3 regions of the Heyndrickxia vini genome follow, and region 2 is predicted to be linked to each of the others. Evidence: riboswitches for the same ligand, from Rfam matches in the RefSeq annotation. Region 2 holds a riboswitch; each other region holds the start of a gene.
What was found. A riboswitch is a leader RNA that binds a small molecule or an ion and turns the genes downstream of it on or off. The one in region 2 is predicted to bind thiamine pyrophosphate.
Positions count from the first base shown of each region.

Region 1: linked by a shared signal. The riboswitch ahead of I5776_RS19505 (YkoF family thiamine/hydroxymethylpyrimidine-binding protein) and the one ahead of thiD (bifunctional hydroxymethylpyrimidine kinase/phosphomethylpyrimidine kinase) in region 2 are both predicted to bind thiamine pyrophosphate.
Region 3: linked by a shared signal. The riboswitch ahead of thiT (energy-coupled thiamine transporter ThiT) and the one ahead of thiD (bifunctional hydroxymethylpyrimidine kinase/phosphomethylpyrimidine kinase) in region 2 are both predicted to bind thiamine pyrophosphate.

Region 1 is NZ_CP065425.1:3,929,435-3,940,599, forward strand. It holds gene I5776_RS19465 (AAA family ATPase) at 1-950, opposite strand, end outside; gene nadE (NAD(+) synthase) at 1,321-2,115, opposite strand; gene I5776_RS19480 (nicotinate phosphoribosyltransferase) at 2,174-3,640, opposite strand; gene I5776_RS19485 (cysteine hydrolase family protein) at 3,663-4,217, opposite strand; gene I5776_RS19490 (energy-coupling factor transporter transmembrane component T family protein) at 4,347-5,111, opposite strand; gene I5776_RS19495 (ABC transporter ATP-binding protein) at 5,086-6,753, opposite strand; gene I5776_RS19500 (ECF transporter S component) at 6,750-7,328, opposite strand; gene I5776_RS19505 (YkoF family thiamine/hydroxymethylpyrimidine-binding protein) at 7,343-7,936, opposite strand; TPP riboswitch at 8,032-8,142, opposite strand; gene I5776_RS19510 (amino acid permease) at 8,598-10,040, shown strand; gene groL (chaperonin GroEL) at 10,194-11,165, opposite strand, start outside.
Region 2 is NZ_CP065425.1:2,100,674-2,111,838, reverse strand. It holds gene I5776_RS10635 (ABC transporter permease subunit) at 1-284, shown strand, start outside; gene I5776_RS10630 (ABC transporter permease) at 277-1,200, shown strand; gene I5776_RS10625 (hypothetical protein) at 1,286-1,474, shown strand; RNA gene ssrS (6S RNA) at 1,536-1,731, shown strand; TPP riboswitch at 1,880-1,982, shown strand; TPP riboswitch at 2,043-2,143, shown strand; gene thiD (bifunctional hydroxymethylpyrimidine kinase/phosphomethylpyrimidine kinase) at 2,259-3,065, shown strand; gene thiM (hydroxyethylthiazole kinase) at 3,082-3,891, shown strand; gene thiE (thiamine phosphate synthase) at 3,881-4,489, shown strand; gene I5776_RS10600 (YitT family protein) at 4,716-5,294, shown strand; gene I5776_RS10595 (hypothetical protein) at 5,327-5,491, opposite strand; gene I5776_RS10590 (hypothetical protein) at 5,660-5,845, opposite strand; gene I5776_RS10585 (amino acid ABC transporter substrate-binding protein) at 6,013-6,807, shown strand; gene I5776_RS10580 (amino acid ABC transporter permease) at 6,823-7,506, shown strand; gene I5776_RS10575 (amino acid ABC transporter ATP-binding protein) at 7,520-8,266, shown strand; gene I5776_RS10570 (VanZ family protein) at 8,432-8,926, shown strand; gene I5776_RS10565 (YetF domain-containing protein) at 9,149-9,856, opposite strand; gene I5776_RS10560 (Dps family protein) at 9,970-10,419, shown strand; gene I5776_RS10555 (hypothetical protein) at 10,574-11,053, shown strand.
Region 3 is NZ_CP065425.1:2,949,498-2,960,662, reverse strand. It holds gene I5776_RS14840 (aldehyde dehydrogenase) at 1-410, opposite strand, end outside; gene I5776_RS14835 (SulP family inorganic anion transporter) at 894-2,342, opposite strand; gene I5776_RS14830 (SGNH/GDSL hydrolase family protein) at 2,578-3,228, shown strand; gene I5776_RS14825 (YjcZ family sporulation protein) at 3,264-3,407, shown strand; gene I5776_RS14820 (LSm family protein) at 3,797-4,048, shown strand; gene I5776_RS14815 (ATP-binding protein) at 4,233-5,339, opposite strand; TPP riboswitch at 5,560-5,664, shown strand; gene thiT (energy-coupled thiamine transporter ThiT) at 5,802-6,377, shown strand; gene I5776_RS14805 (universal stress protein) at 6,410-6,925, opposite strand; gene I5776_RS14800 (transglycosylase domain-containing protein) at 7,117-9,192, shown strand; gene I5776_RS14795 (MFS transporter) at 9,358-10,635, shown strand; gene fumC (class II fumarate hydratase) at 10,773-11,165, shown strand, end outside.

The DNA.
Region 1 (11,165 bases), 1.8 Mb from region 2:
ACTGCCCTTTGAACGGGAACCTGTACAAATTTAATAACTTCCTTTACGATATCTTCCGCTGTTTTACCGCCATATTTGACTTCGGATTTTATAATAATTCGATGCGAAAATACGAATGGAGCCAAATATTGAACGTCATCAGGGATAATAAAATCCCTTCCATGTAATAACGCATATGCTTGTGATGCTTTCATTAATGCAATTGATCCACGAGGACTTACACCTAGGTAAACATTCGTATGATTTCTCGTGTAATGCGCTAATTCTACAATATATTGTTTGAGTGTTTGATCAACATACACTTCTTTCACCTGATCTTGTAGCTCTACCAATTCGGAAAGGGTAATTACCGAATCTAAACGATCGATTGGAGCTTGTTTTTGCGTTCGATTTAGTATTTCTATTTCTTCATTTATATTTGGATATCCCATTTTCATCTTTAACAGAAACCTGTCTAGTTGAGCCTCCGGAAGAGGGTATGTACCTTCATATTCAATCGGGTTTTGTGTTGCCATAACGAAAAAAGGTCGGTCCAATTGTCTGGTATTTCCGTCTACTGTAACACTACTTTCCTCCATTCCCTCAAGTAATGCGGATTGTGTTTTCGGAGATGTACGATTTATTTCATCAGCTAGGATAATATTCCCCATAATTGGTCCCGGTCTATATTGGAATTCTAGTTCTTTCGGATTATATATCGATACTCCAATTACATCGGATGGTAATAAGTCTGGTGTAAATTGGATTCTCTTAAATTTGGCATTAACCGATTTTGCCAATGCTCTTACCATCATCGTTTTCCCGACTCCTGGTACATCTTCTAATAAAACATGTCCCTCAGCTAACAGTGCAACAAGGCTTAGTTCCGCTATATCTGATTTGCCGATCATTACTTTTTCGATATTATTTAAAACTTGCTTTAATTGTGGATGAAAAATGGTGTCTTTCATTCGAATCCCCCTAGTATCTCTATTAAAGTAGTCTGGAAAATTTTAAAATTTCTTATTATTTTTAGCATACTATGAATTGGGACGAAGAAAAAGGGTTGAAAGAAAAAATTCCTAGATTTTTTCCTTTTTTTATAAGATTGTTTTTGAGAATAAACAATGTCCGTTCCTTTCCGCTGCAGGTACTCGCTTTCCGCGGGGCTGGCGATGAGCCTCCTCGTCGCTTCGCTTCCTGCGGGGTCTCATCTGTCCAGCTGATCCCGCAGGAGTCTCGCACCTTCCGCTCCAATCCACTCTGTGCTCTTAACACTGTTAAAAAAACATTTTTTTAAAAGAGCCTATTATAATAAAAAGAGCCCCCTTAGGACTCTTTTTACTTCCAGAAATCATCAAAGATGGTGATTGGCATGTGTCGTTTATGTTCGGATTTTTGATAGAGTTTTTCAATGGTTTGTTGGGCTTGCTCTGAAACTTTTTTTCCTTCTAAGTAATCATCAATTTCGTCATAGGTGACGCCTAGTGCACTTTCATCTGACAATTGTGGTCGTTCATCTTCAAGGTCAGCTGTTGGTGTTTTTAAGTATAAATGCTCTGGGCATCCTAATTCTTTGAGCAGCATTCTACCTTGTCGCTTATTTAAACGAAAGATAGGTACGAGGTCCGCTCCACCGTCTCCATATTTTGTATAAAATCCTGTAAGATTTTCAGCTGAATGATCGGTACCAAGAACAACACAATTCTCCATAGCAGCAATACTATACTGCGCCTTCATCCGCTCTCTTGCCTTTTCATTTCCTTTTGCAAAGTCTGATAATGTAATACCTGCTTCTTTCAATGAAGCTTCACTTGCATCGACAGCAGCTTTTATGTTTACTGTTAATGCGTGGGTTGGATCGATAAATGCAATGGCATCATCCACATCCGCTGCATCCTTTTGGACACCATACGGAAGGCGGACAGCAATAAATTTATACTCATTATTGCCAGTTTCTTCTCTCATTTCGTTGATAGCTAATTGTGCAAGTTTCCCTGTTAAAGTAGAATCTTGCCCTCCTGATATTCCCAGGACAAATCCTTTAAAAAAGGGATACTTCGCTAAATAACTTTTAAGGAAATCTACACTCTTTCGGATTTCCTCACGGGCATCTATCGTAGGACTCACTTTCATATTTTCAACAATTCTTCTTTGTAGTCCATCCACTTTCGCATTACCTCCATCTCCGTTTTTATTTTTTCATATGAGCAATCTTTTCTCGAACGTCTTCAATATTTTTAATTTTGTTATCCCAACACTTTTGGCTAAGATCAACCGGATATTCATGTGGATTAAGTGAGCGTTTATATTCCTCCCAGAGTAATCCTAAGCTTTCTTTCGTATATCCTTGGATTTCTTTTAAATCCGGTAATCGATAGACTAATTCTCCATTTACGAAAATATCATGTTGTAAATCTTTCGCTTCAAAATCGGTCACGGTTTTACTTATATAAGTGTGCACAGGATGGAACATTTTTAACTTTTCTTGGGATTGTGGATCCTCATCCTGCATGGCAATATAGTCACCTTCTGATTTATACGTCTTTGTATTAATAATTCGATAAACCTTTTTTAATCCGGGTGTCGTTACTTTTTGCGCATTTGAAGATATTTTAATAGTATCTTGCATTACTCCATTTTCGTCTTCAATTGAAACCATTTTATAAACCGCTCCTAATGCTGGCTGCTCAAAAGCAGTGATTAACTTTGTCCCTACTCCCCACATATCAATTTTTGCACCTTGGGACTTCATATGGAGTATCGTATACTCGTCTAAATCGCTTGATGCAACAATCTTCGCATTTGGGAATCCTGCTTGATCTAACATTTTTCGTGCGGCTTTTGATAAGAACGCCATGTCTCCACTATCTAATCGAATGCCAATAAAATTAATTTTATTTCCTAATTCTTTTGCAACTTGTATTGCTGCCGGGACACCGGATTTCAACGTATCATATGTATCCACAAGGAATACACAATCCCGATGGCTTTCTGCATATTTATGAAAGGCGGTATAATCATCACGATATGCTTGTACCATCGCATGGGCATGGGTACCGGACACAGGGATTCCAAATCGTTTACCTGCTCGAACATTACTTGTTGAATCAAACCCGCCGATGAAGGCAGCTCTTGTTCCCCACACCGCAGCATCCATTTCGTGTGCTCTACGTGTACCAAATTCCATTAATATTTGGTCACCGACTACATTTTTAATTCTCGCTGCTTTGGTCGCAATCAATGTTTGGTAATTCACAATATTAAGCAAGGCCGTTTCAATTATTTGCGCTTGAGCTAAAGGTGCTTCGACATGAATTAATGGTTCATTATCAAAAACAATTTCTCCTTCTTTCATCGACCGAACGGTTCCTGTAAAACGCATTTCGCTTAAATATTGTAAAAATTCTTCATCATAGTTCAACTCTTCACGTAAATATTGAATATCAGTCTCGGAAAAATGAAAGTCACGTAAGTATTCAACAATTCGTTCTAAACCGGCATATACTGCATACCCATTATCAAAAGGAAGCTTCCTGAAAAAAACTTCAAACACCGCTTTTCGTTCATGAATTCCGTCATCCCAATATGTTTTTGCCATATTGATTTGATAAAGATCGGTATGAAGTGCAAACCCATCGTCCTTATATTGCTTTACCATTTAACCCCACTCCTTATTTACCCTAAAAGAGTACCTTCGCACCCAATGTATTTTTAAAATGTTCTAATGCCCATTGATGGCCTGTTTCATTAAAGCTCGCTACAGCGTTCCCATGAACAACTATTTTGTATCCTTTATTATAAGCATCTACAGCTGTATGCAATACACATATATCCGTACAAACTCCACAAAGATGTATTTCTTCAATTCCACGCTCTCTTAACTTTATATCCAAATCCGTTCCTGCAAACGCGCTATAACGTGTTTTATCCATATAATGTACATTTTCGTCATTTTTATGTTGTTCATACAAACTCTGCAAAGCTCCGAATAATTGACGTCCTGGCGTTCCTACTATATTATGCGGTGGAAATAATTTTGCCTCTGGATGGAGTGTGTCTTCTTCTTGATGACAATCGATCGCAAAAACAACATAATCACCCGATAGAATAAAATCGCTAGTTAGCTGTATAATCGTATTTTCAATTTCCTGACCAGGTTTCCCACATGTTAACTTACCAGCATCTGCAATAAAATCATATGTATAGTCGATATTAATTAATGCTTTTTTAGTCATCACAAAACTCCCCCTCTTGGCAATCTCGACACTATTGTACTATAAATTCTTAAAATAAGTGAAAATAAAAACACCCATTTAATTATTGTGATCATTTTTACACAGTAATTAATGGATGTTTTTTTTAGTTTACAGGAAAAATAATGCTTCAGAAACGTATTTAGAAATGATGAATAGACCTACCATGACAAAGAAAAATAACACGTCTTTTCCGTTTATTTTCAACTCGTGATAGAATGTACGATCCCTGCTTCCCGTAAATCCCTTAGATTCCATTGCAATGGCTGTTCTCTCAGCCTTGCGAATCGCACTTGCTAAAAGAGGTATGGTGTATTTTTTTAAAAGCTGGATTCTCCCTTTTATCCCTTTCTCCCTATGAACACCTCGAATTCGATGCGCATTTCTAATGATCGTAAACTCCTCCTTTAATAAAGGTAAAAATCGGTAGCCTGCCAAAATTCCGTAGGCAAGCTTAGGTGGAAGTTTACACTGTTGAATCAGACTTAACATAAATTTAGTAGTGTCTGTTGTTAAAATAAACAGTAAAGATAACGCAGCGAAACAAAGGACCCTTAAACCAAGTGATAATCCTGTTCTAAGTCCGTAATCGGTAATTTCAATAGGACCGACATTGACATAAGTTACAAAACTAGTATTACTTGGTGGATGAGAAAAAACCGTTGTTGTCCACACATAACCAAAGGCAATGATAAAAAAAGGAATAAATCGTATACACCATTTTTTAATTCCTACTTCACCAAAAATGAATGTGATTAAAACCGTAAAAAACAAGTAAAGCAATGGAGTTAACGGGTCAAATACAAAAGCTAAAAGCACAACAGAAACCAAAACGGCAATTGCTTTTATACTAGGATTTAATAACTGAAGCCGCAATAGGTTCACCTCTTCTTCCATATGTATGCCAAATTGAATAGAGTAATGGAATGTCAAGGTTTGCTCTCTGCACAATCTCACTATTTTCTATAAATAGTTCATGCGGTGTTCCCTGAAACATTACTTTACCTTCGACAAGAACGATAACTTGATGAGCAAATTTCGCCACTAATTCCATATCGTGCGTCACCATTAACGCCGACATTCCCAAATTAACTCGAGACTGAATCATTTTCATCATCTCATTCGTCGCTTTTTCATCCTGTCCAAAGGTAGGCTCATCTAAAATAAGGAATTCTCTTTCATCAACTAGCATCGTTGCAACACTTAATCTCCGCTTTTGCCCTTGACTTAATGTGAAGGGATTATGATCCTTTAACCCAAGTAAACGAAAATCTGAAAGAATATTAGAAACGATTAAGTCTATTTCTTCTATATTTTTCATTCTTGGTCCAAATGCGATTTCTTCGAAAACTGTATCCGCAATAAATTGATGCTCTGGGTTTTGAAAAACGTAACCTATTGAATTTAGCTTTACCTTTTCATCTAAATCCTTAAACGCTTTGTTCTTATAGTAAATCTCTCCTTGTTTTTCCTTAAGAAGTCCCGCCAACAACAAGGTTAATGTAGATTTACCTGCACCATTTGGTCCTACTATCGCTGTCCACTCACCCTTATTTAATGATAAATGAATATGGTTTGAAATTTTCTTCTCTCCCCGGGAAAAAGATACGTTTTCCATTCGGATTAACGGCGATGATGAGATATCATTCATTGCCTGTAATGGAAAAAAACCATTTATCTCATCTAACTCTTCCATTAATTCATCCACTGTTATGGGATAAAAGTTTTCTTTCACCTGTTGACCGAATACTGTCACCTTCGGAAGACATATGCCAAAGTCTTTCATATCATCAAAATGAAGAACCAATCCTTTTTTCAATGAACCATCATACAACAGTTGCCCCGATTGTGTAAAAACAAGGGTACGGTCAATAAAAGGAACCCAATAATCAAGTTTATGCTCAATAACGATAAGGGAAAAATCTAATTCTCTTTGCAGTCTATCAATCGTTACGACAAATTCTTTTGTCGCCATTGGATCTAGCAAGGCAGTGGGTTCATCAAGAATCATCAATTCCGGTTCCATCGCCATCACACATGCAAGTGCCAGCTTTTGCTTCATTCCGCCTGATAAAGTAGAAATATAAGCTTTTTTATACTCTTCTAAACCAACTAATGAAAGCGACCATTCTATTTTTTGTTTCATTTCTTCTTTAGGTATTTTTATATTTTCTAAGCCAAATGCGATTTCATCCTCTACAGTGAGCATACAAAATTGGGAATCCGGATCTTGAAATACTACGCCAATTCGGCTGCTTAATTGCCCCGGTTCATAAGATTGAATCTCTTTCCCTACATATTTAATACTTCCCGTTCTGTCCCCTTCAATTGAATTTGGAATCAGCCCGTTTAAACAAAGTGCTAACGAACTTTTCCCGGAGCCACTTGGTCCTAATAATAGAAGTTTTTCACCTTTATTTATGGAAAAGGAGATATTGTTTATAATCGATTGCTCCTCATAAGATACTGAAAGATTCCTAACTTCTAATAAGGGTTCCCGTATCTCCATTTCAATCATGCCACTTTTCTCTTTTTTATCTCTTTGCCTAATGGCATTCCATTAAGCACTCCTGTTTGTGCCAATCCTTCACTTATATATTTACCTAATAATCCTGCAAGGAGCGCACCAGAAACCATTCGTATCGCCAGCATGGATAAAACATATGATGTGGATAGCGTTGCGAATCCCGAGATAAAATATCCCCATGCAAAACTAAATAGAGCCGAGCCAACTCCAGCAAGCATTAACACCCATGTTGAATAACGCTTCCAGCCAGTTGCGGCAAACACTACCTCAGCACCTAAACCTTGGATCATTCCAGAGATTAATAGTCTTGGACCAACCGCATTTCCTATTAAGATTTCCACAAATGCTGCAATCGTTTCCGACAAAATAGCTGCACCCGGCTTGCGAATAATATTGGCAACAATGATAGAAACGATGAACCATATCCCAAATATCGGTTCATACCCGATCGGTCCAACTAACCCAAAAAAAATATTCCCTACTTGGGTAAATAATAAATATACGATGGCAAAGACAATCCCTAACACTGACATCACAACAATTTCACGCAGACTCCATTTAGACATCATTTTTCCCTCCCCTATTTCTTCTTAGTCGAAGGACTATTCGCCGAAATATTCACTGTCATTGTTACATGCTTAACTTTTTCCTGTGAGTAATGAAAGGCCCGCTCAAGTGTTGTAAACACATCGTGCGCATCCCCGTCCAATCTGCTGGCATAGTGAATTCCAGCAGTAAATGTGTTTTGTTGTTTGGCAATTTCCACAACATCTGCAATGATTTGCATATAGTTTTCATTATTCATTGGATATAACGCAAACTGTGTAGGTGCTTCAATATGAATATTTTTTACTCTGTCTTCATTCATCCGAACATCGTCCTCAGACATATACACATCTCCATCTGAATCTCCCGGGCATCCTATTGAAAATGTTCCATTCAATACAACATGTTTTTTAGTATTTGCCGCAATTAAATAGATCGTTTTTGCTACGTCAAAAACATGATCCATTTTTCCGCGAATCACTGTACTAATATCATCTGTTTTTACCCATACTTTAGAGGTGTCAACTTGTTGAAGCGTAGATAAAATTATATCTACAAAATTATCCGCCATCGGATAAAGGGAAAAACGAAAACCTACAATTCTACTTGTTCCACATACTTCTGTCATAACCATTCTCCTCTCTTTTTTGGAGAATAAAAAAACTGCATCTCTAGGAAGATGCAGTAGTATACGAAAAGATGCAAATCAATGAATGATCTTACACCAATACTACTACACTTCCCCACGCTAGTATTATCTAGATCGGGTAATAAGGGATCGGAACGCACTTCCACGTTCACATCTCAGCTTTTTCAGCACCCCTAGTGTAGATAGGTCATATGCAGTTTTATTATTCGCCCTAATCATACATGAGAGATAATCGTATGTAAAGATACTTTGTAATCATTTATTCAATAACTATTCTAAAAAAATATTGTACATGCAATTTAATTCATCCACATGGTAAAATATACAGCTTTCTATTTTCAATCTTTTCGGTTTATGATATCTTTATATAGTTATTAATATAACTTTTTATTTATAAATATCCATTGGTTTTATTCGATGTTGATTTCCGCTGCAGGTGCTCGCTTTCCGCGGGCGGTTCGGGAGCCTCCTCGACGCTTATCGCGCTGCGGGGTCTCCCGTATACCGTTTTTCCCGCAGGAGTCTCGCACCTTCCGCTCCAATCAACAAGGCGCCATAATTAACATTGAACTTTAACAAAGCCATTTGTTTAAATATGGTTAATTTAAGGGTATGAATGGAATACGGAGGGTTTATATAGATGGAAAATCAAAATGGTGGCTTACAACGGAGTTTAAAAGCACGGCATTTAACGATGATTTCATTAGGTGGTTCAATTGGAACCGGGCTATTTCTTGGAAGTGGATCTGCTATTTATCAAGCAGGACCTGGCGGCGCATTGCTTGCCTATTTGATAATTGGTGTCATGGTGTATTTTATTATGACGAGCCTTGGTGAACTTGCTTCTTTCATGCCAACAAGTGGGGCATTTAGCACCTATGCTACCCGCTTTATCGATCCCGCACTTGGATTTGCATTAGGGTGGAACTATTGGTACAGCTGGGCAATCACACTTGCGGCGGAACTTTCCGCATCAACATTAGTCATGAAATTTTGGTTCCCAGATAGCCCATCTTGGTTATGGAGTGGCCTTTTTATCCTGATTATTTTCGGATTGAATATTCTTTCTGTTAAAGGATACGGAGAAGGCGAATATTGGTTCTCTTTCATTAAAGTAGCTACCATCATTATTTTCATTATTGTAGGTATTTTAATGATATTAGGTATAATGAAAGGTGACGCCATTGGCTTTAAAAACTTCACAATTGGTGACGCACCCTTTCATGGTGGTTTACTTGCAGTTATCGGAGTGTTTCTTACCGCAGGATTTTCTTTTCAAGGAACAGAAATTGTCGGTGTAGCTGCAGGCGAAAGTGAAAATCCGAGAGAAAATGTACCAAAAGCCATCAAAAGTGTATTTTGGAGAATTCTTTTATTTTATGTACTTGCAATTCTAGTTATAGGCTTAATTATTCCTTATACAACTGAAAGCCTACAAAGTGAAGACATCATGGTCAGTCCATTTACGTTAGTGTTCAAAAAGGCTGGGCTCGCATTCGCCGCATCGTTAATGAATGCAGTCATCTTAACGGCAGTATTGTCTGCCGGAAACTCAAGTCTTTATGCATCTACAAGAATTTTATTTGCTATGGCAAAAGAAGGACAAGCTCCTAAGTTTTTTGGAAAGTTAAATAAGCGTGGAGTTCCAGTCGCCGCACTTATTGCAACAACTTTGGTGGGGATGCTCGCATTTTTGGCATCCGCTTTCGGCGATGGGGCGATTTATATGTGGCTGTTAAATGCAGCAGGAATAACGGGATTTATCTTTTGGCTCGGTATTGCTGCCAGTCATTATCGATTTAGGAAGGCTTATATCGCTCAAGGACATTCACTTGAAAAGCTTCCTTACCGAGCAAAACTTTATCCGTTTGGCCCGATTCTCGCATTTGTCGTTGGATTAGTTGTCATATTAGCTCAAGACTATCAAGCCTTTCTCGGAGATAAAATAAATTGGATGGACCTGATCGCCGCTTATCTCGGTATCCCATTATTTATCATCATGTGGCTAGGATATAAATTTATTAAGAAAACAAAAGTGGTTCCATTGAAGGAATGTAAGATTGATATAGATGAGTTTAATTAATGATAAAAATGTATAGTAAGCAGCAGATGCTTTACTATACATTTTTTATTGATATTGTAAAACATGAAACAATTAAAAAAACGTAGGTAATCCACAAAAAAAAATCCTCTAAGATAAAATCTTAGAGGATTTTTTTACTATTGGGCAGATGAATTACATCATGCCGCCCATGCCCATGCCGCCCATATCAGGCATTGCAGGACCTGCATTTTCTTCAGGTTTATCTGCTACAACTGCTTCAGTTGTTAGTAACATAGCCGCTACAGAAGCTGCATTTTGAAGTGCATAACGAGTAACTTTAGTTGGATCAACAATGCCCGCTTCGAACATGTTTACCCATTCACCGTTAGCTGCATTGAAGCCAATACCTACTTGTTCTTTTTTCAAACGATCCACAATTACAGATCCTTCAAGACCAGCATTGTGAGCAATTTGGCGTACTGGTTCTTCCAATGCACGTAGAACGATGTTGATACCTGTTGCAACATCACCTTCAGCGTCAACAGAAGAAACTTTATTGTATACATTTACAAGTGCCGTACCACCACCGGATACGATACCTTCTTCAACAGCCGCACGAGTAGAGTTAAGTGCATCTTCAATACGAAGTTTGCGTTCTTTTAACTCAGTTTCAGTTGCGGCACCAACTTTGATTACTGCTACTCCGCCCGCAAGCTTAGCTAGGCGCTCTTGTAATTTTTCACGGTCAAATTCAGAAGTCGTTTCTTCTAATTGAACACGAATTTGATTTACGCGAGCTGAAATGCTTGCAGAATCGCCTGAACCTTCAACGATTGTTGTGTTTTCTTTTGTAACAACAACTTTAGCAGCGCGTCCAAGAGAATCAATTGTAGCTGTCTTAAGATCAAGTCCTAAATCTTCAGTGATAACTTGACCACCTGTTAGAACAGCGATATCTTCTAACATTGCTTTACGACGGTCACCGAATCCAGGTGCTTTAACAGCAACTGCATTAAATGTTCCACGAAGTTTGTTTACGATAAGTGTTGCTTGTGCTTCACCTTCAACATCCTCAGCAATGATAAGAAGCGGTTTGCCTTGTTGTACCACTTGTTCAAGAACTGGTAAAACTTCTTGAATATTTGTAATCTTTTTATCTGTGAT
Region 2 (11,165 bases):
GCAAAGGGCTGGATAGACACTATATTAACGGTCGACATATATTGAAAAACTTAATTCCTTATATATTTGCTGATTTAAAAAAAGCTCTTTCATTTACAATAGGAAATTTATTTATTATCGAATATTTATTTAATATTAAAGGATTAACCATTTTTATATTTGCTGATTATCAGTTTCAGAAAGTCTTTTTATCATTGTTAATCTTATTAGCAATTGCAACACTTTGTTATTTGTTTATAAAATTACTTTTCTATATGATTGAGCGGGTGTTTATCAATGCATAAAAAAAGAACATGGAATCCGTATTTAATCATCAGTACCATTATGGTGTTATTTTTATGCGGGATTTCAATATTTGGTCCATTGCTTGCCCCTCATAAATTAACAGACAGTATTACGATCTATCAATACGGAGAAAAAAATATGGCATTTCCACCCCTAGCTCCGTTTACATACAAGGAATATCCGTTAGGAACAGATAAATGGGGATATGATTTACTTACATTATTAATTTATGGTGCGAAATATACTGTTTTTATTGCGATATCAATTGCTTTATTAAAAATCATTTTAGGGTTGGGAATTGGATTATTTACAGGGATTATGAAAAAGAGGTTGCATTTTTGGGAGTCATTTGAAAATTCCTTATCGTATCTCCCATCATTTTTAATCATATATTTTATTTTATGGCCGATTTCTTTTAATCCAAATATTAGACCTCTATCATTAATCGTCGTTTTTATCATCGTATCGACGATAATCGGAATTCCGAGTGTGGCAGCATCGATTCGTGAAAAAACGGTTCAAGTATATCGCTCACCTTTTATCGAATCCGCGATCACAACAGGAACGTCAAAGTGGGGAATCATTAATAATCATATCATTCCGCATTTAAAAGAGGATATTGTCATATTATTTGTTCTTGAAATTGTTACAGCGATCACTGTGATGGGACAATTAGCATTATTCAATATTTTTATAGGGGGAACGAAGCTAGAAACCTCACCAACTTTATATCATTCAATTACGAAAGAATGGGCGGGTTTAGTAGGACAGGCAAGGGATAATTTGTGGGGAAACCATTTCGTTCTTTTCATTCCATTAGTATGCTTACTGTTTGCGATTGTATCATTTCAACTTTTAGCCGTTGGATTGAAAAAACATTATAACCGAAGATATAAAACAAGTCAGTGGATTTAGACAACCACCCTCAATAATTTCAAAATATTATTGCACATGCATTCATAAAAATGACATGATAGCATAAAAATTAGGGGGATTTTACATGACACAAGAAAATGAACAATTAAAATATGAAATTCAAGAACTGCGAAATCAAGTAAATCAGTTATCTGCACAGGTAGAAATATTAAAAGATCAAAAAAGTCGTCCGGCATTGTCAACAGGTCTTGTCGGACAAATTGGGGGGATCTTATTAGGTGCGATTGTTTTAATAGGTATTTTTTGGAGGTAGTTTTATTATTCCAGGAAATCATTTCACTTGAAAAAATAATTATAATAAAGTAATATAACAATACAAGCTGCATTGTACGTATTGATAATAAAGTTTTAACCTTTAAGCTGTAACAGGGAGTTTTATATTGAAACTGGAATGACAAGCTTTCGCCTATATGGCATGGAAGACAAGCAAGAACGTTTCTGCAAACACCCACTTTGAGGAGTGGTGGTTTAAAACTTTCTTACTACTCATACGGCAAAGGCGGCCCTTAATTGACAACTCATAAATCAGTTTCCAGTCGGGAGCTGATTTTTTTGTGCAAAGAATAGTGTTTAGAATATTACTAATAACCAAATGTTAAATATGCAAAAATACTCTTTCTTTTCATCTAATTTATGCTAACATATACTTAAATGAATAGTTTTTCACTAGGGGAGTCTAAATAAGACTGAGACAGAGATGTTCTGGACCCTTTGAACTTGATCCAGTTTATGCTGGCGTAAGGAAGTGGGAGTATGAGAAATAATTCAATTCTGCCCATCTAAAAACTTACGATGGGCTTTTTTGTGTACAATTTCATAATTTTTTCTGCTAGGGGAGCCATAGGCTGAGAGATATCATTGATTGAAACCCTTTGTACCTGATCCGGATTATGCCGGCGTAGGGAAGCGGTCTAAATAGCTATTCTGTATATTCTAGTTACAGTTCAGTTATTGCCGCTTTCTATTGTGGAAAGCGGCTTTTTTGTAGGAAAAAGAAGAGCTTCCTAACAAAAATCAAACGTTTGGAGGAATCGTTCATGAAAACAGCACTTACAATCGCAGGATCTGATTCAGGAGGTGGAGCTGGGATACAAGCAGATATTAAAACATTTTCTTCCTTAGGTGTGTTTGGAATGTCGGTTATTACCGCAGTTACTGCCCAAAACACAACGGAAGTAAAATCTGTGCAAATGATTGATTCACAAATGATCCGTGATCAAATATCTGCTATTTTCAATGACATTCCGGTTGATGCAGTTAAAATTGGAATGCTCGGAACGGAAGAGAATGTTACCGTAGTTGCAAAGGAATTAATTACGTATCATCCGCAGCATATCATCCTTGATCCAGTAATGATATCGAAAGGTGGTCACCATTTATTGCAGCAAAATGCGATTGAAGCGTTAAAAGAAAAATTGCTGCCAATTGTCACACTAATTACACCTAATATACCTGAAGCTGAATGTTTAACAGATAGTAGAATTTGTACGATTGAAGACATGTATCACGCTTGCCTCAAATTAAAGGAACTTGGTGCTAAAAATGTTTTATTAAAAGGTGGCCATTTAGAAGGAGATCCTAATGATTTATTTTTTGACGGAAATCAATTTACATGGCTATACGGGAAAAGAATTCATACGAAAAATGTTCATGGAACAGGGTGTACGTTATCTTCAGCGATCGCGGCTTTTATAGCTCAGGAAGAAACGCTATTGAGCGCAGTTAAAAAGGCAAAAGATTATATTACGGTAGCTATTGAACATAGCCTTGAAATAGGTAATGGACATGGTCCAACAAACCATTTCTTCCAATTATATGAGCGTGCTGGACTAGTAGACAAATAATAGTGGAGGTTTTCCAATGGAAATTTCAAAAATGACACGGTTATTGACATTAGTTAAAGAAAAAAAACCACTTATTCACCATATGACAAATGTCGTAACTATAAATGATTGTGCTAATGTCACACTAGCAATCGGAGCTTCACCAGTAATGGCGACCGAAATGAAAGAGGTAGAAGAGATGATTCATCTAGCTGATGCCTTAATTATCAACTTAGGAACGATTCATGATCTTGTTTTCGAATCCATGCTGCATGCGGGAATCGCTGCTAATAAAAAAGGAATTCCAGTTGTATTGGATCCTGTCGGTGTTGGCGCAACAACTTATCGAACAGAACGATCTATGGAACTATTAGAAAAAGTAAAGATGGCAATCATCCGTGGGAATAGCAGTGAAATACATACATTAATTGGTGGTACAGGTGGAACAAAAGGAGTCGACGCGGGTGAAGGATCTGTACCATCGATTGAAATAGCTCAGCAAGCTGCCAATGCATTCCAATGTGTTGTTGGCATAAGCGGCAAAGTAGACGTCGTATCCAACGGAAGTAAGAACTATTTCCTATCAAATGGAGATGAAAAGTTAACAAGAATAACTGGAACGGGATGTATGTCTACTTCACTCATAGGAAGTATATCTGCCGTCGCATCTGATCATTTAGAAGCTGCCATAACCGGAATGTCAATTATGTCTCTTTCGGGAGAGCGTGCAACACAACACTTGGAAATAAACGAGGGAATTGGAACATATAAATTAAAGCTGATGGATGAAATCTTTCGAATGAACGAGGAAATTCTTGCTAAAGAGGTGCAAATACGTGAATGTTAATTACAATCTTTATTTAGTTACCGATGAACGAACTCCAATAGGCGAACTTTTATCAATTGTTGAAGAAGCTGTACAAGGTGGAGTGACGATCGTTCAACTTCGTGAAAAGGACACCGATGGACTCGCATTTTATAAAAAAGCAATACATCTAAAAGCGTTGTTAAAAAGCTATCAAGTGCCTTTAATCATAAATGATCGTGTTGATATTGCGTTAGCGGTAGGGGCTGATGGCATCCATGTTGGTCAAAACGATATGCCGCTTTCTGCCTTAAAGCGAATAGTTCCCCGGTCAATGATTATTGGCGTTTCTGCGCAAACGGTCGAACAAGCACAATTAGCGGAAAAAAATGGAGCTGATTATATTGGAATAGGGTCTGCCTTTTCTACAAAAACAAAACAGGATGCAATTGTGTTACCTAAAAAAACGTTAAAAGCTGTTAGAGATTCCGTAAACATACCAGCTGTAGCAATTGGTGGAATAACTTTAGAAAATGTTCAGCAACTAAAAGAAATAAATTTTTCTGGAATTGCGGTAGTTTCCGCAATTATGAAAGCAAAAAATCCGAAGGAAGCAGCAAAAAAATTTATAAATAGATAATATTAAATTGTATCGTGCAAAAAAAGAGAATTTAAAAATGAGCAAGTGAAGCTATTTACCAATAGGAATGGGAATTGTAAGAACACGAGAAGAAATTACTGAGAACTGAAAAAGTAGGTGCTGTTAATTACATAGTAAGTCAATATTCGAAATATAAATAAAGGTTTATTTTCCTTGTCCCATCATATATATGAAGTAGGTCATTCGGACAAGGGTGGGAAAAGTAATGAAAAGAATCATCATTATTACTGTTGCTTGTATATTTATTGCTATTGGTATCAATGTATTTATTTTGCCATTACATTTAATAAATGGCGGGATATTCGGTGTCAGTTTACTATTAAAATACCTTTGGGGATTTAAATTAGGTCATCTGATTATCCTTTTAAATACACCGATATATTTATTGGCTCTTACATTTGATAAATCATATTTTATTAATGGCTTGATAGGCATGTGTATTTCATCAATTATGATTGATTTATTTTTCCCACTCGCAGGAATAATCCAGTTACCAATCCTTCTAAGTGCGATTTTGGGCGGTCTATGTATAGGGATTGGAGTAGGAATTATGTTACGACATCATACAAGTCCCGGTGGTGTCGACCTATTAGCTTTATTAATATCAAAATGGTCGTCAATTAATCCTGGTATTATAATATTCATCATTGATGCATTGATTATATTCATCGGTATGTATGTATTAAAAGATGGGAAGCTTATTTTTTCATTTATTACAATTTCTTGTGTAGGGCTCGTTGTAAGCATACTCAACTCGTTTAAAAAAGTAGAATTTTATGTTTAAAAGTAAAGCGGCCAGGGGATAAAACCCCTAGCCTATTTTAGTTCTCTTCCTGTTGCTCCAATTGCTTTATCGGTATTCGATTGATTATTATATTCTGGATCTGGATTTAATTGTTTTTGATCCGTATCCTTTCCAAGATAACTTGACTTATGTTTTTCTTGGAGCTTATGGAATTTTTCAAAGTTTTGGTTAACCAAAGTTTGACCCTCCTTTTGCTTTATTTTCTTTTGATAGCTAAAAAATATGTATGATAAATCAATAGAAAAAAAGTGGGAAACCCCACTTTTTTCGAAAAATGATAAATATATTGATAAGTCCTTATAAATAAGCTTGGGCATCCTCCCATACTTTATGAGGAAAATAGATTATACATTCAGTTTTCCTAGTAAAGCCATAATTGCTTTAACAATTAGTACGATAGCAAAGAGAATAACGGCACCTGCTCCAATGAATTCAACTACTGTAGCTAATGTCCCCGTAACAACACCAAGCAGACTTAAGCCAAGTAATGCAAATCCAGCAACGATTGTAGCTAAAAACAATTGAACCATTGTTAACCACCTCCTTGTCATACTATATGTACAAACAAAAATAGTGTGATTTTCAGAAGTGAAATTAATGATTATGAGGATACTGAATATGGAGAAAATGCATATCCCTTTTTGCATAGGGCAAAACTACGAGAATAAATAATAAATACAAAAATGAGGGATGCTCGATGAGAAAATTACTATTCACACTCATAATATTAGCATTAGCAATAATGGCAACTTCTTGTAGCTCAAACAATGACAAGAAAAAAGAACAAAAAAATCTTTATGACCAAATTAAAGACAAAGGATTCGTAAATATCGGCACTGAAGGGACATATTCACCATTTACCTACCATGACCAATCTGGGAATCTTACTGGTTTTGATATCGACATTGCGAATGAGGTATTTAAACGATTAAAAATAAAACCGAAGTACATTGAAACAAAATGGGACGGAATGATTGCAGGGTTAGATGCAAAACGCTATGACTTAGTTGCAAATGAAGTGGCCGTGCGGACGGATCGATTGAAAAAATATGATATGTCAGATCCATATATCGTCTCGAAAGCTGTGTTAATTGTAGGAAAGGATAATCATGACATAAAAACGTTAAATGACCTAAAAGGAAAAAAAGTAGGGCAGTCGTTAGATAGTAATTATCGAAAAATTGCAGAAGATCATGGTGCAACAAACACGGTCGTTGATGGATTTAACCAATCAATTGATCTAATCACTTCAAAACGAATTGACGCAACAATAAACGATAGTCTTTCTTATTTAGATTTAAAAAAACACAAACCAAATTTGCCTATAAAAATCGTTTATGAAGAAAAAAATGCGACAAGTAATGCTTTTCTTTTTCGGAAAAATTCAGATGAATTAGTGAAAGCTGTAAACGGAGCACTTGCAGATATGAAAAAAGATGGGACCTATTTAAAAATTTCAAAAAAATGGTTTGGCACAGATGTGTCGAAGTAAAGGGATCGATTAAAGATGTTTACAGATGAATCTACCATCCGAATAATAGAAATCCTACGTGATTCCTTTTTTCCTATACTAAAAGCAGGTATATATTTCACAATTCCTCTATCCATTATTACATTTATATTAGGAACAATACTAGCATTTCTTACAGCGATTATTCGTATTTCTACAATTAAGCCATTAATCGTTCTCGCTAAAATTTATTTATGGATTTTCAGAGGGACTCCATTACTCGTACAATTGTTTATCCTTTTTTACGGACTGCCTAAATTAGGAGTTACATTAGATCCATTTCCTGCAGCAATAATTGGTTTCACCTTAAATGTGGGAGCATATAGCTCTGAAATATTTCGCGCATCCATTTTGTCCATTCCTAAAGGCCAATGGGAAGCAGCTTATTCAATAGGGATGAAGAAATCCCAAGCAATGAGAAGAATTATATTACCACAAGCTATGCGTGTATCTTTGCCCCCTTTAGGGAATTCATTTATCAGCTTAGTGAAAGATACGTCGCTTGCTGCAACGATAACGGTTACTGAAATGTTCCAAAAAAGCCAACAAATAGTTGCTGCCACCTATGAACCGCTTTGGCTATATATAGAAGTCGCATTCATTTATTTAATTTTTAGTACAGTGTTATCGTTTGGTCAATCTACACTTGAAAGGAGATATAATCGAACGGTAGCGAAATAGTGAGGGACGAAAAATGATAACTATCCAACAACTGTATAAACGTTTTCATGATTTGGAAGTTTTAAAAGGAATTTCGCTTTCCATCAAAAAAGGGCAAACTGCCGTAATTATAGGACCATCCGGTTCAGGAAAAACGACTCTTTTGCGTTGTTTAAATCTATTGGAAATTCCGGATAAAGGTTCACTTTCGATTGGAAATCGAAAACTGGAATTTCAAGAAAATAGAAAGATAAAGCTTCAAGAAATAATGGCTATACGCAGACAAACAGGTATGGTATTTCAAGGGTATAATTTGTTTCCGCATTTGACAGCACTGGAAAACATCATGGAAGGTCAAGTTACAGTATTGAAACGTTCAAAGGCAGAATCAAAGCAAAAAGCATTAGGATTGTTAGAAAAAGTAGGGTTAAAAGATCGTGGAGACATGTACCCACATCAACTTTCCGGTGGACAGCAACAACGTGTTGGGATTGCACGTGCAATGGCGATGGATCCTGAAGTCATATTATTTGATGAACCTACATCTGCACTTGATCCAGAGCTCGTTGGTGAAGTATTAAAAGTGATGAAAGATTTAGCTAATGAAGGAATGACAATGGTAGTAGTCACACATGAAATGCAATTTGCACGGGATGTTGCCGATCAAGTGATATTTATGGATCAAGGGATAGTCGTTGAACAGGGCACTCCTAATGAAGTGTTCGGACAATCCAGTAATCCCCGCCTTTTGCAATTTTTAAATAAAGTAAATGCAAGGTAAGAATCCAGACGGTGATGATAGTACATATCATTGCCTTTTTTTAATAGAATTTATGGTAATTACCTATTTTGTGTAAAAAAGAGAAAAAAATCGTCTATAATAGGTAATGCATCATATTGTAAATGATACATACATTTTAGTAATAGAGAATGCTGGGGGAGTAAGATGTTCCAAATCATTAATCTTAAAAAGGTAAGAAAAATACTTAAAATTATTTTCTGGCTTATTTTTTTCGTTTATTTTTGCTATATGCTATACATTCTTTTTCTAGGTCGATATCGCATACCTACTACACAAGAAAATTATAATATAATCCCTTTTAAAACAATTAAAATGTATATTGATTACTATGACCATTTTAATTTTACGATTTGGTTTTCCAATCTTTTCGGAAATGTTCTTGCCTTTATGCCATTAGGATTTCTTGCTCCTTTATTAATTAAACGATTGAACGGATTTTTAAAAGTTCTATTCTTATCATTTTTCACAACTGTTGTGGTTGAAACGATACAGTTAATCTACCATGTTGGCGGATTTGACGTAGATGATATTATTTTAAATACAATCGGCGGTGTTCTAGGCTATCTAGTATTTTTGATTATTTATACGAATATAACAAACCCAAGTAAAGGGAATAGTGAATTTACAAATATACGGTAAGTATAAAAAAGATCATTGGACTCACAATATACATTGAGGTGAGTGTTTTGAGCAAAAGTAAAAAGAATTCAATTGCGAACCAAAATAAGGCGAAACCAAAGGCTAACATTAGACAGCCTAATAATCCTTTACCACAACCAAAAGATTATGAAGAAATTGAGTATTAAGTGTAATGAAGCAAAGGCGATATAGAAATCGCCTTTTTCTTTTTTTTTAATGCAACTAGTGAAGCAAATGATCATTTCTTTTATCAATAAAAATATCCCCGTTTTCTTGTACCTCGGCATAAAAAACATTCGAAAGAGAGTGAACACCTTTTTGATGCAATTGATCTAATATCCATTCTTTATTTACATTTAGCTTGTTGATATTTTCATGAATGATTTTCCCATCAACAATAATTTCTACAGGAATGGAAGTTTTATTTATTCTTTCATTTTTTGACGGAATATTTAAATCCTTCTTAGAAAGGGCTTGATCTTCAAATTTTTTTAGTATAGATAATTCTCCATTTGTTTCAAGGATAGCATATTCAACTTCTTTCATGGAAAAGATGGATTTGTTTCGCAACATAGCGCGTAATGAATCCGTATCTAATCTAAGATCTTTTAAAGTATCTTCCATAATCTTGCCTTCTTTAATGACAATCTTAGGTTGTCCATCAATTAAAACTTTTGCTTTTCTAGATTTAATACTTAACATAGCTACAAATATGGTAAGTAATGTCCAGATAATTAAGGCAGTCGCACTTTCCGCTAAATTGATGGAACGGTCGATAGATATAGTTGCAGCCAAAGTTCCAATAGATATACCGGTAATATAATTAAAAAATGTTAGTTGGGAAATCTGTTTTCTTCCCATAAATCGAGTCAATAACAATAAAACAATAAACGAACCTGCTGTCCTTGCGGCAATTTCTAAAATGTTCAACGAATTTCACCCTTTTTCTTTTTAATATGCTACAAATGACCATAACTAATGTTGGGTAAAAAATTGAATTTAGGAAAAAATAAATGAAACTATAAGAAAAAGGAGAATTTGCCGTGTCTAATCAAAAATTAATCAATTTTTTAAATCAGGAGTTATCTAATTTTTCTGTGATGTATATTAAACTCCATCGCTACCATTGGTTTGTACAAGGGAAACACTTTTTTCAATTGCATAAACTATTTGAAGAATTATATACGGAAATGGCAGATGATGTGGATACACTTGCAGAAAGAATTCTCGCAATTGGAGGAAAACCGTTAGCAACGATGAGCAAATTTTTAGAAGAAACAACTCTTGTTGAGGCTCAGGCGGATGATAAAGAAAATGAGCTGATTTCTCAATTAATTAGTGATTATGGACAAATGGTAAAAGAAATGAATGAAACAGGAAGAAAGTTAGCTGAAGAGCAACAGGATCAACCGACAATTGATCTGTTAAACGAGTTACAGGGGAAATTCGAAAAGCATATATGGATGTTTAATGCTTATATTGCTTACGAATAATAATCAACCTACAAAAGGCATTTTTTTTGAAGCAACTACTGGATGAAAAACTTTATCTATTCATCCAATCCTTTTTTTATATATAGAAATGTAATTTTTCACCAGAATAACAAAAGTAAAAAAGATTAATCTAATACTAAAAAGGAAGTTTTCTATGATTGGCTTTATTATTGCGATTATCCTTTTTAATACAGTTGCTTTTATTACCAATAAAAAACTTTCACTTAATCAAATTATCCATATATGGTGTTTCACGGTTTCGTTACAAATGATGGTTGATTTATTTGTTGACGTGAAATATGAAGGTTATTGGTATTTTGATAAAGAAATTGGATGGACATCTATTCCTTCGATTGCTCTAATCGTTCCTCCAGTAAATATGATATTTCTAAATTGGTATCCCGTTAATTCCCGCGCAGTTAAACGAATAGTCTATTTTGTGTGCTGGTATGTGTTTATTTTAATTTATGAAAAAGTTGCTTTGCTGCCTGAACCTTGGGGTTATTTTCATTATGGATGGTGGAATTTATGGATTTCCGCAATAGTTGATCCGTTTCTACTTCTAGTACTTATCTTTTTTTATAAATGGACATGTAAAATGGAAAAAATGGTATGCCAAAAGAGAAGTAACTAACATTATTGCAGTAATAATAAGGAAAATTCTTTAAGGGATGGTATAAATGAAGCTTCCCATTTTTATTGATGTAGCAATTATATTACTTATCTCATTTTTTATGCTTAAGAAA
Region 3 (11,165 bases), 850 kb from region 2:
AGAATTGCACAATTACCTGCAGCAATGGCTCCAATCATTGGTGCAAGGGCAAGGTTAATAGGATAATTCCATGGCGAAATAATTAACGCGATTCCATAAGGTTCTTTGTAAACATATCCTTTAGAGCCGAAATGGGTTAGTGTTGATTTCGTTCGTTTAGGCTTACACCATTTTTTTATATTTTTTAAGGTAAAGGATATTTCTGATAAGACAAAACCGATTTCGGTCGTATATGCTTCGAATTCGGATTTATTTAAATCCTTATTTAATGCTTCCATTAATGCATTTTCATTCTCAATAATCATTGATTTTAAGGTTTTTAAATTTTTTATACGGAAATCAAGGCCTTTCGTTTGGCCAGAAGAAAAAAATTGCTTTTGGCTGTGAATCAGGTTTTTGATCATTTCCATTTCATCATCACCTATCTTTCGAAAACTCATTTCCTTTATTGATGTATACGCTATTTTAGCTTGAAATACCTTTAAAAGTCATGGAATAAAAAATGGTCCGTTCCTTTCCGCTGCAGGTACTCGCTTTCCGCGGGGAGGAAGTCGAGCCTGTCTAGTTCCGGCGGCTATCGACTATCGAACTTCCGGTCACCTCCCTACGATAAGTCATCATCGATTCACCCTTTGGGTTCACCGTGATTCCTTTATCTCAGTCGATGCCCTCCAGTTCGTACGTCGATAAGCAAGCCGCCTCTACTTTTCTAACTCCTTGACGTTCCGTCTGTGGGGTCTCGACCTTTCCTCTATATCCCGCAGGAGTCTCGTATTCCGCTCCAATCCACTCAGCATTTTCAATATTATTTAGTATTTTAACAAAGTAACAATCTTTCATAAAAGAGAGCTATTAAAAAAGTGAAAAAGCTTGGTGTTCCAAGCTTTTTTGTACTATTTATTATGAATAGCTAATTTATCTATTAGTGATGAGCTTGCTTTATTTAATCCGATTATATCAATTTGTTTGTTTTTCTCGCGGTATTTTAAGATGACTTTGTCAATGGCGCCTACTGCGGAGTCGTCCCAAATATGTGCTTCGGTTACATCAATAATTATCGTTTCAACATCATCATTAAAATTAAAGTGTGTAATGAACTCAGATACTGATGCAAAGAATAATTGTCCTTTTACATAATAAATCTTTGAATGTGCATGTGATTTCAATTCACTTTCTACATGAACGTTAGAAATTTTTGCAGCAAAGAAAATCGCGCTTAAGAGAACACCGCTAATAACTCCGATTGAAAGATTATTCGTTACAACAACAATAATAACGGTAACTAACATAACGGCTGCATCACTTTTGGGCATTTTGTGTAATTTCTTTAACGTGGACCAATCAAAAGTCCCAATTGATACCATAATCATTACGGAAACTAAAGCTGCCATCGGAATTTGGACGAGTAAATTATTTAGGATAACAATTAATATCATTAAAAATATTCCAGCAACAAATGTTGATAGCCGTCCACGCCCACCGGATTTAACATTTATTCCAGATTGACCAATCATAGCACAGCCAGCCATTCCACCGAAAAGTCCGGAAACGATATTTGCAATGCCTTGACCTCTCGCTTCTTTATTTTTATCGCTTGCTGTATCGGTCATATCATCCACAATTTGTGCGGTTAATAGTGACTCCAACAAACCAACTAATGCGATGGCTAATGAAGTTGGAAAGATAATTTTTAATGTATCGATTGTAAATGGTATGTCAGGAATCAAAAAAGTCGGTAGTGATTGTGTTAATTGTCCCATATCACCGACTGTTCTAACATGTGCCCCCGCAGCAATTGAAATGATCGTAATAATTATTATTGCAACAAGTGGTGAAGGAATTACCTTAGTTATTCGAGGAAACAGATAAATAATGGCAAGTCCTCCTGCAACCATCGCATACATTACCCATGATTCGCCTTTGAAATGAGTCAATTGTGCGCTGAAAATTAAAATAGCTAATGCATTCACAAAACCGGTCATAACTGAGCGCGGAATAAATTTCATTAACCGGCCAATTTTAAAAATCCCAAGGATGATTTGAATAATTCCTGTTAAAATGGTGGCCGCTAAAAGATATTGCAATCCGTGGTCACGTACAAGCCCTCCCATTAATACGGCTGTTGCACCAGTGGCGGCAGAGATCATTGCCGGCCGACCGCCAACGAAAGCAATCACGACAGCGATACAAAAGGAAGCATACAATCCAATCATTGGATTGACCCCCGCAATAATAGAGAACCCAATTGCCTCAGGTATAAGTGCTAAACCAACAACGATACCTGATAGGATGTCACCTCTTATATTTCCAAACCATTCCTTTTTTAATGTAGCTAATCTCAAAAATTACACCTCTTTTAATATATAAATTTTCGACTTTCACCTCTCTAAAAGTCGGGAACCGTTAGTAACTAGTGAATTATACCATATTAATAGGTTTGGACAATGGACATCATCCTTGAATAGAATTTTTTCGTTTATAGACAAAAGCCCATTTTTAATATGGACAGTTACCACATATCAAGAGCTGAATAAATATAAATAAAGATTTATCTTTTGATGGGTGGGGAGGGGTGACATGAGATATCTCGCGATTGGTGACGGACTTTGTACAGGGAATGGTGCACCATTTTTATCTCCAAGTTTTGTACATCGACATGCACGTCTAGCTGAACAGAATTTAGGCGAAAGGGTACTTGTAACAAATATTGCTGATGCAAATAATCATGCCAATGATATTCTTCAATCATTAGATGATCCAAATATCATGAGAAGCGTTAAACAAAGTGACATGATTGTTTTATCTGTGGGACATCAAGATTTACAAACCGCGAAGAAAAATTACGATGAAACGGGCAATGAAGAGGAGTTTATTCATAAATCAAGGATATGTAGAAGTACAATTGATGACATCATTCTTGGTATACGCGATTTGAAAGAGGAGCAAGACGATAACTATATGCTTATTACTCTTGGTATACACAATCCATATCCTGATAATCTTTTAGCAGATAAATGGGTAAAGCGCATAAATCGCTATATCGAATGTAGAGCGAATCGTCAATGTTTAAAAATGGTGAATCTCCATGATCATTTTCAAGATCAATTGGACAATTGGTTTACAAGTGACAATCTATATCCAAATCAATTAGGTCATATTGAAATTGCAAATCGACTACATGAATTGGGCTATGAACCTATTAGAGGAGAACAGGTAACTAATAATTAATTGGTAAATTATCATTAAAAGGAGGTGATAAGCTTATGTGGTATGGTGGCGGTTGCGGTTGTGGTTATCCGGCAGGAGGATACGGCTATGGTGGCGGCTGGGGTGCTGGCCGAGGATTTGCATTAATCGTCGTATTGTTCATCCTACTTATCATTGTAGGAGCAGCATATGTATATTAAGGTAAAGTAAGGAAGTCTGGTCTTTTAAGACTGGACTTTTCTTATTTTAAGAAAAAGTAATCTTTTGTACAATTGGACTTCTTTAGATTTAAAACATTTGAATGTCGGGGGTGAGCAAGTCGCTTCCGCTTTTCTAGATGTCTAGCTTCAGCGCCTATCGACTAGAAAACTTCAGGACTTTTCCTTACGATAAGTCAACATCGATTCGCCTTTCAGGCTCAACGTGTTTCCTTTATCTCAGTCAAAGTCCCGTAAGTCTTTTACGTCGATGAGCAAGTCGCTTCCGCTTTTCGTGGTATAATCAAACGTTTACCCTGCTCCATTGTCCCACTCCAATTAAGAGACTTAACCATAAAATGGTGTGGAAGGATACTTGGAGGTGATTATACATGTCTGCTTCACATTATCATACTTGTCAAAGAAATATTGGGAAACCTGTTGAGATAAGAACACATGATGGGAGAGTACATCGAGGAATCATTCGTCGTGTAGATAATCGGATGGTTTACCTAGACCCGCTGCCACGAAGGAATTTTGGAGGATACGCGTACGGCTGGGGCTGGGGATGGGGTGGATTTGGCTGGGGTGTCGCACTTGGTGCCATAGCTGGATTAGCGATTCTTCCTTGGTTTTTCTGGTAGGACGTTGCCACTTGAAAAAGACTCCCTTTATTAAAAGGGAGTCTTTTGACTTAAACTTCAAGACTTTCCCTACGATAAGTCAACATCGATTCGCCTTACATCGCCAGTGTTTTCTTTATCTCAGTCAAAGTCCTTCTAGTTTTTACGTCGATGAACAAGGTGGATGCGCTTTATTCAATATTTTTTATAATAATGGGAAAATAATTGTAAAAATAGTCCAATCATCGTTAGATTGACAAGTTAAAGTTCCACCGTGTTTTTCAATTGTATTTTTGGAAACATACAAACCGAGTCCTGTTCCACTTTTTTTTGTTGTAACAAAGGGCTCAAAAATCGTATCGACCATTGCTTCGGGTATCTTTGGTCCATTATTGCTGATATCAATAATGACAGAGGTTTCTGTTATATCTAATTCAATTTGGATAATCGGATTCTCCACTCTTTTAAGTACATCAACTGCATTAAAAATAATATTAATAAGTACCTGTCTTATTTCATCTTTAAAGCCTTGTATACTAATTTCATGTAAATAATGTTTTTGGATATCAACATTTACTTCTAAAATACGAGGATACAAAAAGGATAAGACTTCTTCAATTAAATCATTTAATGAAAAAGAGGTCATTTCACTCGACACAATTTCTTTTTTTGATAGCATAAGAAATTGTGAGATACTAAATTTTAATTGCTCAAGTTCATTAGAAATAATATCCAAATAAGGTAATTGTGGATTTTCGGAACGTAATAATTGCACAAATCCGTGAATGGAAGTTAACGGATTACGAAATTCATGAACAAAGCTGGATGTCATTTGCCCTAGAAGTGTTAGACGTTCATGATGTGTCGTGTTTATGTATTCATTTTTCTTATCAATGATTTGATCTTTAACATTGGAATAATATGTAACAACATAAAATAATAATTTATCAAAAGCATAATTAATCTTATCAATGTAGGCGTGTACATCGTTCAAATTTAAATAATCATTATATAAAAATTTAGTAATAATGGATTTACCTATACTTAAATTATAAGTAAGCTCACCTAAATCGACATTTTGATCAAGTTTTTCTTTAGCAAAATTAGATGCAAGGGATTTTAAAAAGTGTTCCAAATTCTCCTTTGATATTGACAATGATTGAATAAAAAAATCATGGCATATATCTTTATTGAAAAACTTGGAATTTAAAGGATTTGACTTGGAGTTTAACAATTGTTCATTCCAAATCACAACAATTTTATCAATATTTCTATCAAAAAATGCAACGATATCTTGTCTAAGCGGTATCACTTTCTCACCTCACTTTCTTCAGAATAGTAATTAGCAAAAATTTCTTTATTTAAAATATATCAAAATATTTAAACAATACCAAGTTAAAGTTATATAAATGTCCTTATAATCTCATAAAATAATAATAAACGAACATATATATTATCGTTAAGAATATGGATATATTTGTTGTCAATGCTTTTAAAAAATAGTATAGTTAATTAGTATTATTAAATAAATATTTTCCCACAAGGGGAGCCTAAATCGGCTGAGAGTGAACGTATGAGTTCTGACCCTATGAACCTGTTAGATAATGCTAGCGCAGGGACTGTGGTTTGATGGAATAGAAAGCAATGCAGCGATTTCCTTAAACCGTCCTGTATTGCTTTTTTTGTGTAAAAAACGCAATACGGTTGTTTTTACATTCCCTCCACGCTTTTGCATAGTCACTCTTCAGACGAAAAGAAAGGAAGGGAATATAACATGAATAAAAAAACTTTGTTTTTAGTAGAAGTAGCTGTTCTAGGAGCTCTTGCTTACTTGCTTGATCTTGTTTCAGCACTTATTTGTAAAGCTATTTGGCCTGAAGGTGGTTCGGTTTCATTAGCTATGATACCGATCTTTTTAATGGCCTATCGCTGGGGCTTAAAAGGCGGGCTGCTAACTGGATTTATATTAGGTGTTCTGCAGGTCGTAACAGGATTTTCTGTGTTTTATCATCCAGTTCAAGGAATTGTCGACTATTTTGTCGCCTTTACAGTGATTGGTTTCGCAGGTGTTTTTGCAAAGAAAATCAAAACATCTATTGAAAACGGAAATACTGGAAGATGGATTACATACACTGTTTTTGGTGTTTTTCTCGGTAGTTTATTACGTTTCCTTGCCCATTTCTACACAGGAATTGTCTTTTTCGGATCGTATGCACCTAAAGGGCAACCGGTTGCATTATATTCATTGATTTATAACGGAACGTATATGTCGATCAATTTTGTCTTAAGCTCGGTACTTGTCATTATGATTTTGTTTATTGCCCCAAGGCTTGTCCAAATAAAAAAATAAAGAAAAGGGGGTACCTAGTAGTTAGGTACCTTTTATTTCACAACTAGAACGTCTCTGGTAGTATTTTTAATAATATTTTCCTCAGTACTTCCAAGAAAAATCCGCTTGAAAATCCCTTCTTCACTCTGACCAACGACAATTAAATCTATTTGATTTGACTCCGAGTATTCGCATATATTCTCGGAAGTCTTTCCATAAAGCGTATCAAAATGAAAGGATATCCCTTTAGGTTGTAAAATCTCATCAACTTCCGCATGAAGATCGGGTTCATCATCTTGTATAAAGTGTTTTGTATTTTCTTGAATCGAATGTTCAGGGGGAAGGTGTGTGGCATAGACACCACCATCTGAACGTGGGATAGCAGTATATCCAGACTTACCCAAGCTATCTTCCGGCAGTGGCGTATCGATGGAATGGGAAGTTCCGTTTATTACTTGAACAACACTTAATTGACAGTTTGGATTTAATAAATATAAATTTGCCGCAATTTCTAATGCTTTTCTACTACCGTCTGAGTTATCAAAGCAAACTAAAATATGATGATACATATTTATCAGCTCCTCTTTAAATTACTTACTATATACCCTTTATACATTGCAATTAACACTCAAATAAATGCTTTATATTACAAAATTATTACAAAGTAAATTAATTTTCATTGATTTTTCTAATCTAAAATAATATGCTTTACGTTAGAAATAGGTGTATTAATTTTTACTAATTGAAAGCAGGGAAAAGTATGGAATGGTTACAGCGATTTCGTGAAGCTGTAAAGAAATTTTGGAAAAAGGCACATATGAATCAAATAATTATTCTAGTAGGCTCAGTAACCCTATTAGCGTTTCTTGCCTTTTTTGGATATTTTGCAGCTACGGCTAATGTTGAGTCTTTGAAAAAGGGCTTAGCACAATCGACTGTTATTTACGATAAAGACGGAGATGTTGCAAGCAAAATCTCCGCAAACCGAACAGAAGGCGTTTCGATAAAAAAAATGCCTCAACATTTAAAAGATGCAATTGTTGCTATTGAAGACCATCGTTTTTACCAACATGGTGGTTTTGATGTGAAAGGAATAACTAGTGCACTCTTTAAAAACTTTACTGCAGGTGGCATAACAGCTGGGGGAAGTACAATTACCCAACAGCTAACTAAAAATGCCTTGTTGTCAGATGAAAGAACATATAAGCGTAAAATCGAAGAACTGTTTTTAGCAATAGAAATCGAAAAAAAATATACTAAAGACGATATTTTAGAAATGTATTTAAATCAAGTTTATTTTGGACATGGTGCATGGGGAGTTCAAAAAGCTGCCCAACGGTATTTTGGTAAAGATGTAGAAGATATTAATCTTAGTGAGGCAGCCGCACTTGCGGGAATTGTAAATGCGCCATCTGCACTCGATCCTTATTATCATATGGATCGAACGATAAAGCGCAGAAACATCGTTCTTGGGGCAATGAAACAATATGGCTACATCACGAAAAAACAATTCGGCGATGCTAAAAAAGAACAATTAGTACTTGATGATCAACAGAAAGATCCATTGAAAGGAAAATATCCTTATTATGTTGATGCGGTCTTAGCAGAAGCGACAGATAAATTCGGATTGACGCAAGATGAAATTATGACCCGTGGTTATCGTATTTACACAGAAATGGATCAAAATATACAATCTTCGTTGGAAAATGTATATAACAATAATTATAATTTTCCTCAAGGGAGAGGCGGTCAAATTGTACAAAGTGGTTCAATCCTGCTAGATCCAAAAACCGGTGGAATTCGTGGGTTAGTCGGTGGCAGAGGGGAAAAGGTTTTTCGTGGTTTTAATCGAGCGACACAATTAAGACGGTCACCGGGATCGACCTTTAAGCCATTAGCAGTGTATACACCGGCTTTAGAAGAAGGTTATAAGCCTGATTCAATGTTGAAGGATGAAAAGATGACATTTGGTCATAATTACTCACCGACAAATTATAACGGCCAATATCAAGGTGAAGTACCGATGTATAAGGCAGTGGAAGACTCGATTAATATTCCGGCTGTTTGGTTATTAAATGAGATTGGTATTGATAAAGGAATGGACGCTGTCAAGAGATTTGGCATTCCATTAACAGATGAAGATCGAAATTTAAGCATTGCACTTGGCGGATTAACAAAAGGAGTATCTCCTTTACAAATGGCTGAGGCGTATTCGGCATTTGCCAACGAAGGCAAACGTGAAGATGGGCACATCATTACTAAAATTGTTGGCCCGACAGGAAAAATTATTGTTGAAAGAAAACCAAAAGTAACAAAAGTAACGGATAAGAAAACAGCTGATAAAATGACATCGATGCTTTTAAATGTAATGGAAACCGGGACAGGTAAAGGTGCAAAAGTTTCGGGCTATCAAATGGCAGGTAAAACGGGATCAACACAAGTTCCATATGATAATATAGACGGAACGGCTGACCAATGGTTTGTCGGTTATACTCCTAATCTTGTCGGTGCTGTTTGGATTGGCTATGATAAAACCGATCGAGAGCATTATTTATATGGGTTAAGTGCCCAAGGCGTTGTTCCTGTTTTTCAATCAATTATGCAAAACACGTTAAAATACACGAAAGCGGAAAAATTTGATACAGAATCGATAAATAGCCAAATCCAAAAAAAATATGAATCAGATCACCCAATTAAAACGAAAGCAAAAGAAATAAATGAAAAGTTGAAACAAGGTACAGAAAAACTCAAAGAAAAACTAGAAGATGGAAAAAGTGAATGGAAAATCCTTGAAGAGAAAATAAAAGAAAAAATTAAAAAATTCAAAGGTGAATAACCTTCAAACTAAGTACAGTTTGGAGGTTTTTTTTGTTTATCATTAGTATAGTGGGACGAATTGAAATCAGACTATAGACCGAGAAAAGAACCTTCACAAGATCCTGCCATTAATCAAAATCCATACTTATAATAAAGGAAAATTATATAAAAATGAGGTATGAAAATGAAAAAATTTAAGGAAATATTTAAAAATCCTATTTTTGTTAAGCTGTTTTTTGCGAATTTCACCTCACAAATGGGCAGTGTCATCGGGATTACAGCATTTACATTTTATTTACTCGATCGTTTCTCCAATCAGCCAGCCTATGCATCTGTTGCCGAGATGATGTACTCGCTGCCAACATTAGCCGTATTCTTTATCGTTGGTGTATTGGCGGATCGTATGGATCGGCAAAAAATCGCCTATCATTGTGATACGCTAAGTGCATTTCTATCCATCGTCTTAATAGGGGCAATCTATATTGGGTGGATGCCGTTAATCTTTGCTGTACTTTTTCTAAGAAGTGCTATTTCTAAATTTTTCTTTCCGGCTGAAAGTGGAATCTTACAAGGTGTTTTATCAAAGGATGATTATGCTACGTCAGCGGGATTAAATCAAATGGTTTCTAGTTTATTTATGTTGTTTGGCAGTGCATTAGGGATTCTTGCTTACCGCTTTACAGGTGTGTATGGTGCAATTGTTATTGATTCTCTCTCATTTATCATCAGTGGACTTTTGATGAGAGCATGCAAAATTCCCGAAGAGGTTAGATTACCAAATGGTCATCATAAATGGAAGGACTTGAATATTAGTTTTGTCTTTAAAGATTTTAAAACAGGTGCATTTTATATTCTTAAAAACAAGCTACTGCGTTCACTAATTATCGGATTTTGCATTTTTGGAATTGTTAATGGCGGTTTTTCAGTCATGCCAATATTTATTTTAAAATATAAGCTAGCACCGCAAAACTATGAGGAGTATTCCGTAATACTAGGTGTGGTTTTCGGAACCGGAGTTTTAATTGGCAGTATAATTTCTTCGCTCATCATTCAAAAAGTTAAATTCTATCAAGCAATGATTGTGGGACTTATTATTACTGGTACGTTTGTTGTCCTATCAGGTTATGCCAATAATTTAATGCTGTTTTTCGTATTAATCTTTATCTCAGCAATAACATTGCCATTAGTAAATATCGCTATCGGTGGCTGGATGCCAAGTATTGTCGATAAAAAGTATATGGGACGTGTACAAGGCTGGGTTAGTCCTTTAATGATGCTTGCGCAAACATTAACATTAGCATTTATTAGTATTTCCTTTCAAAAATTTATACAGATTGAAACGCTTTATTGTATTGTAGGAGGAGGGCTTTTACTTGTTGGAATCTATTATATGATAGTGCTTCCCCGACTATTAAAAAAAGGCATAACGATAGTGGAAGATCAACCTGTAGTAAGTAATTAGCAGTTCCTTGTTGGAATTGCTTTTTTTTTTATAAAATATGTACATAATGATGAGAGAATCATTTTGAATGCATTTCACATGAAGATTTACTAAATTTATGGGAAAATAAAAAATATATTGAGATAAGGAGTGGTAAAATGCAATTCCGAATCGAAAAAGATACACTTGGAGAAATGAAGGTCCCTGCGGATAAATATTGGGGAGCACAAACACAAAGGAGCAAGGAAAACTTTAAAATTGGCTCGGAAAAAATGCCAATGGAGGTCATACAAGCCTTTGCTCAATTAAAAAAAGCCGCGGCAATAGCCAACCATAACTTAGGAAAGTTATCAGATGCAAAGAAACAAGCAATTGTGGAAGCTTGTGAAGAAGTGTTAGAAGGACGTTTCGATGATCATTTTCCGCTTGTTGTTTGGCAAACAGGCAGTGGAACCCAATCAAATATGAATGTAAATGAAGTAATAGCCAGAAGGGCAAATGAGATCTTACAGAAAAATGAATCGAAGGAACATATACATCCAAATGATGAT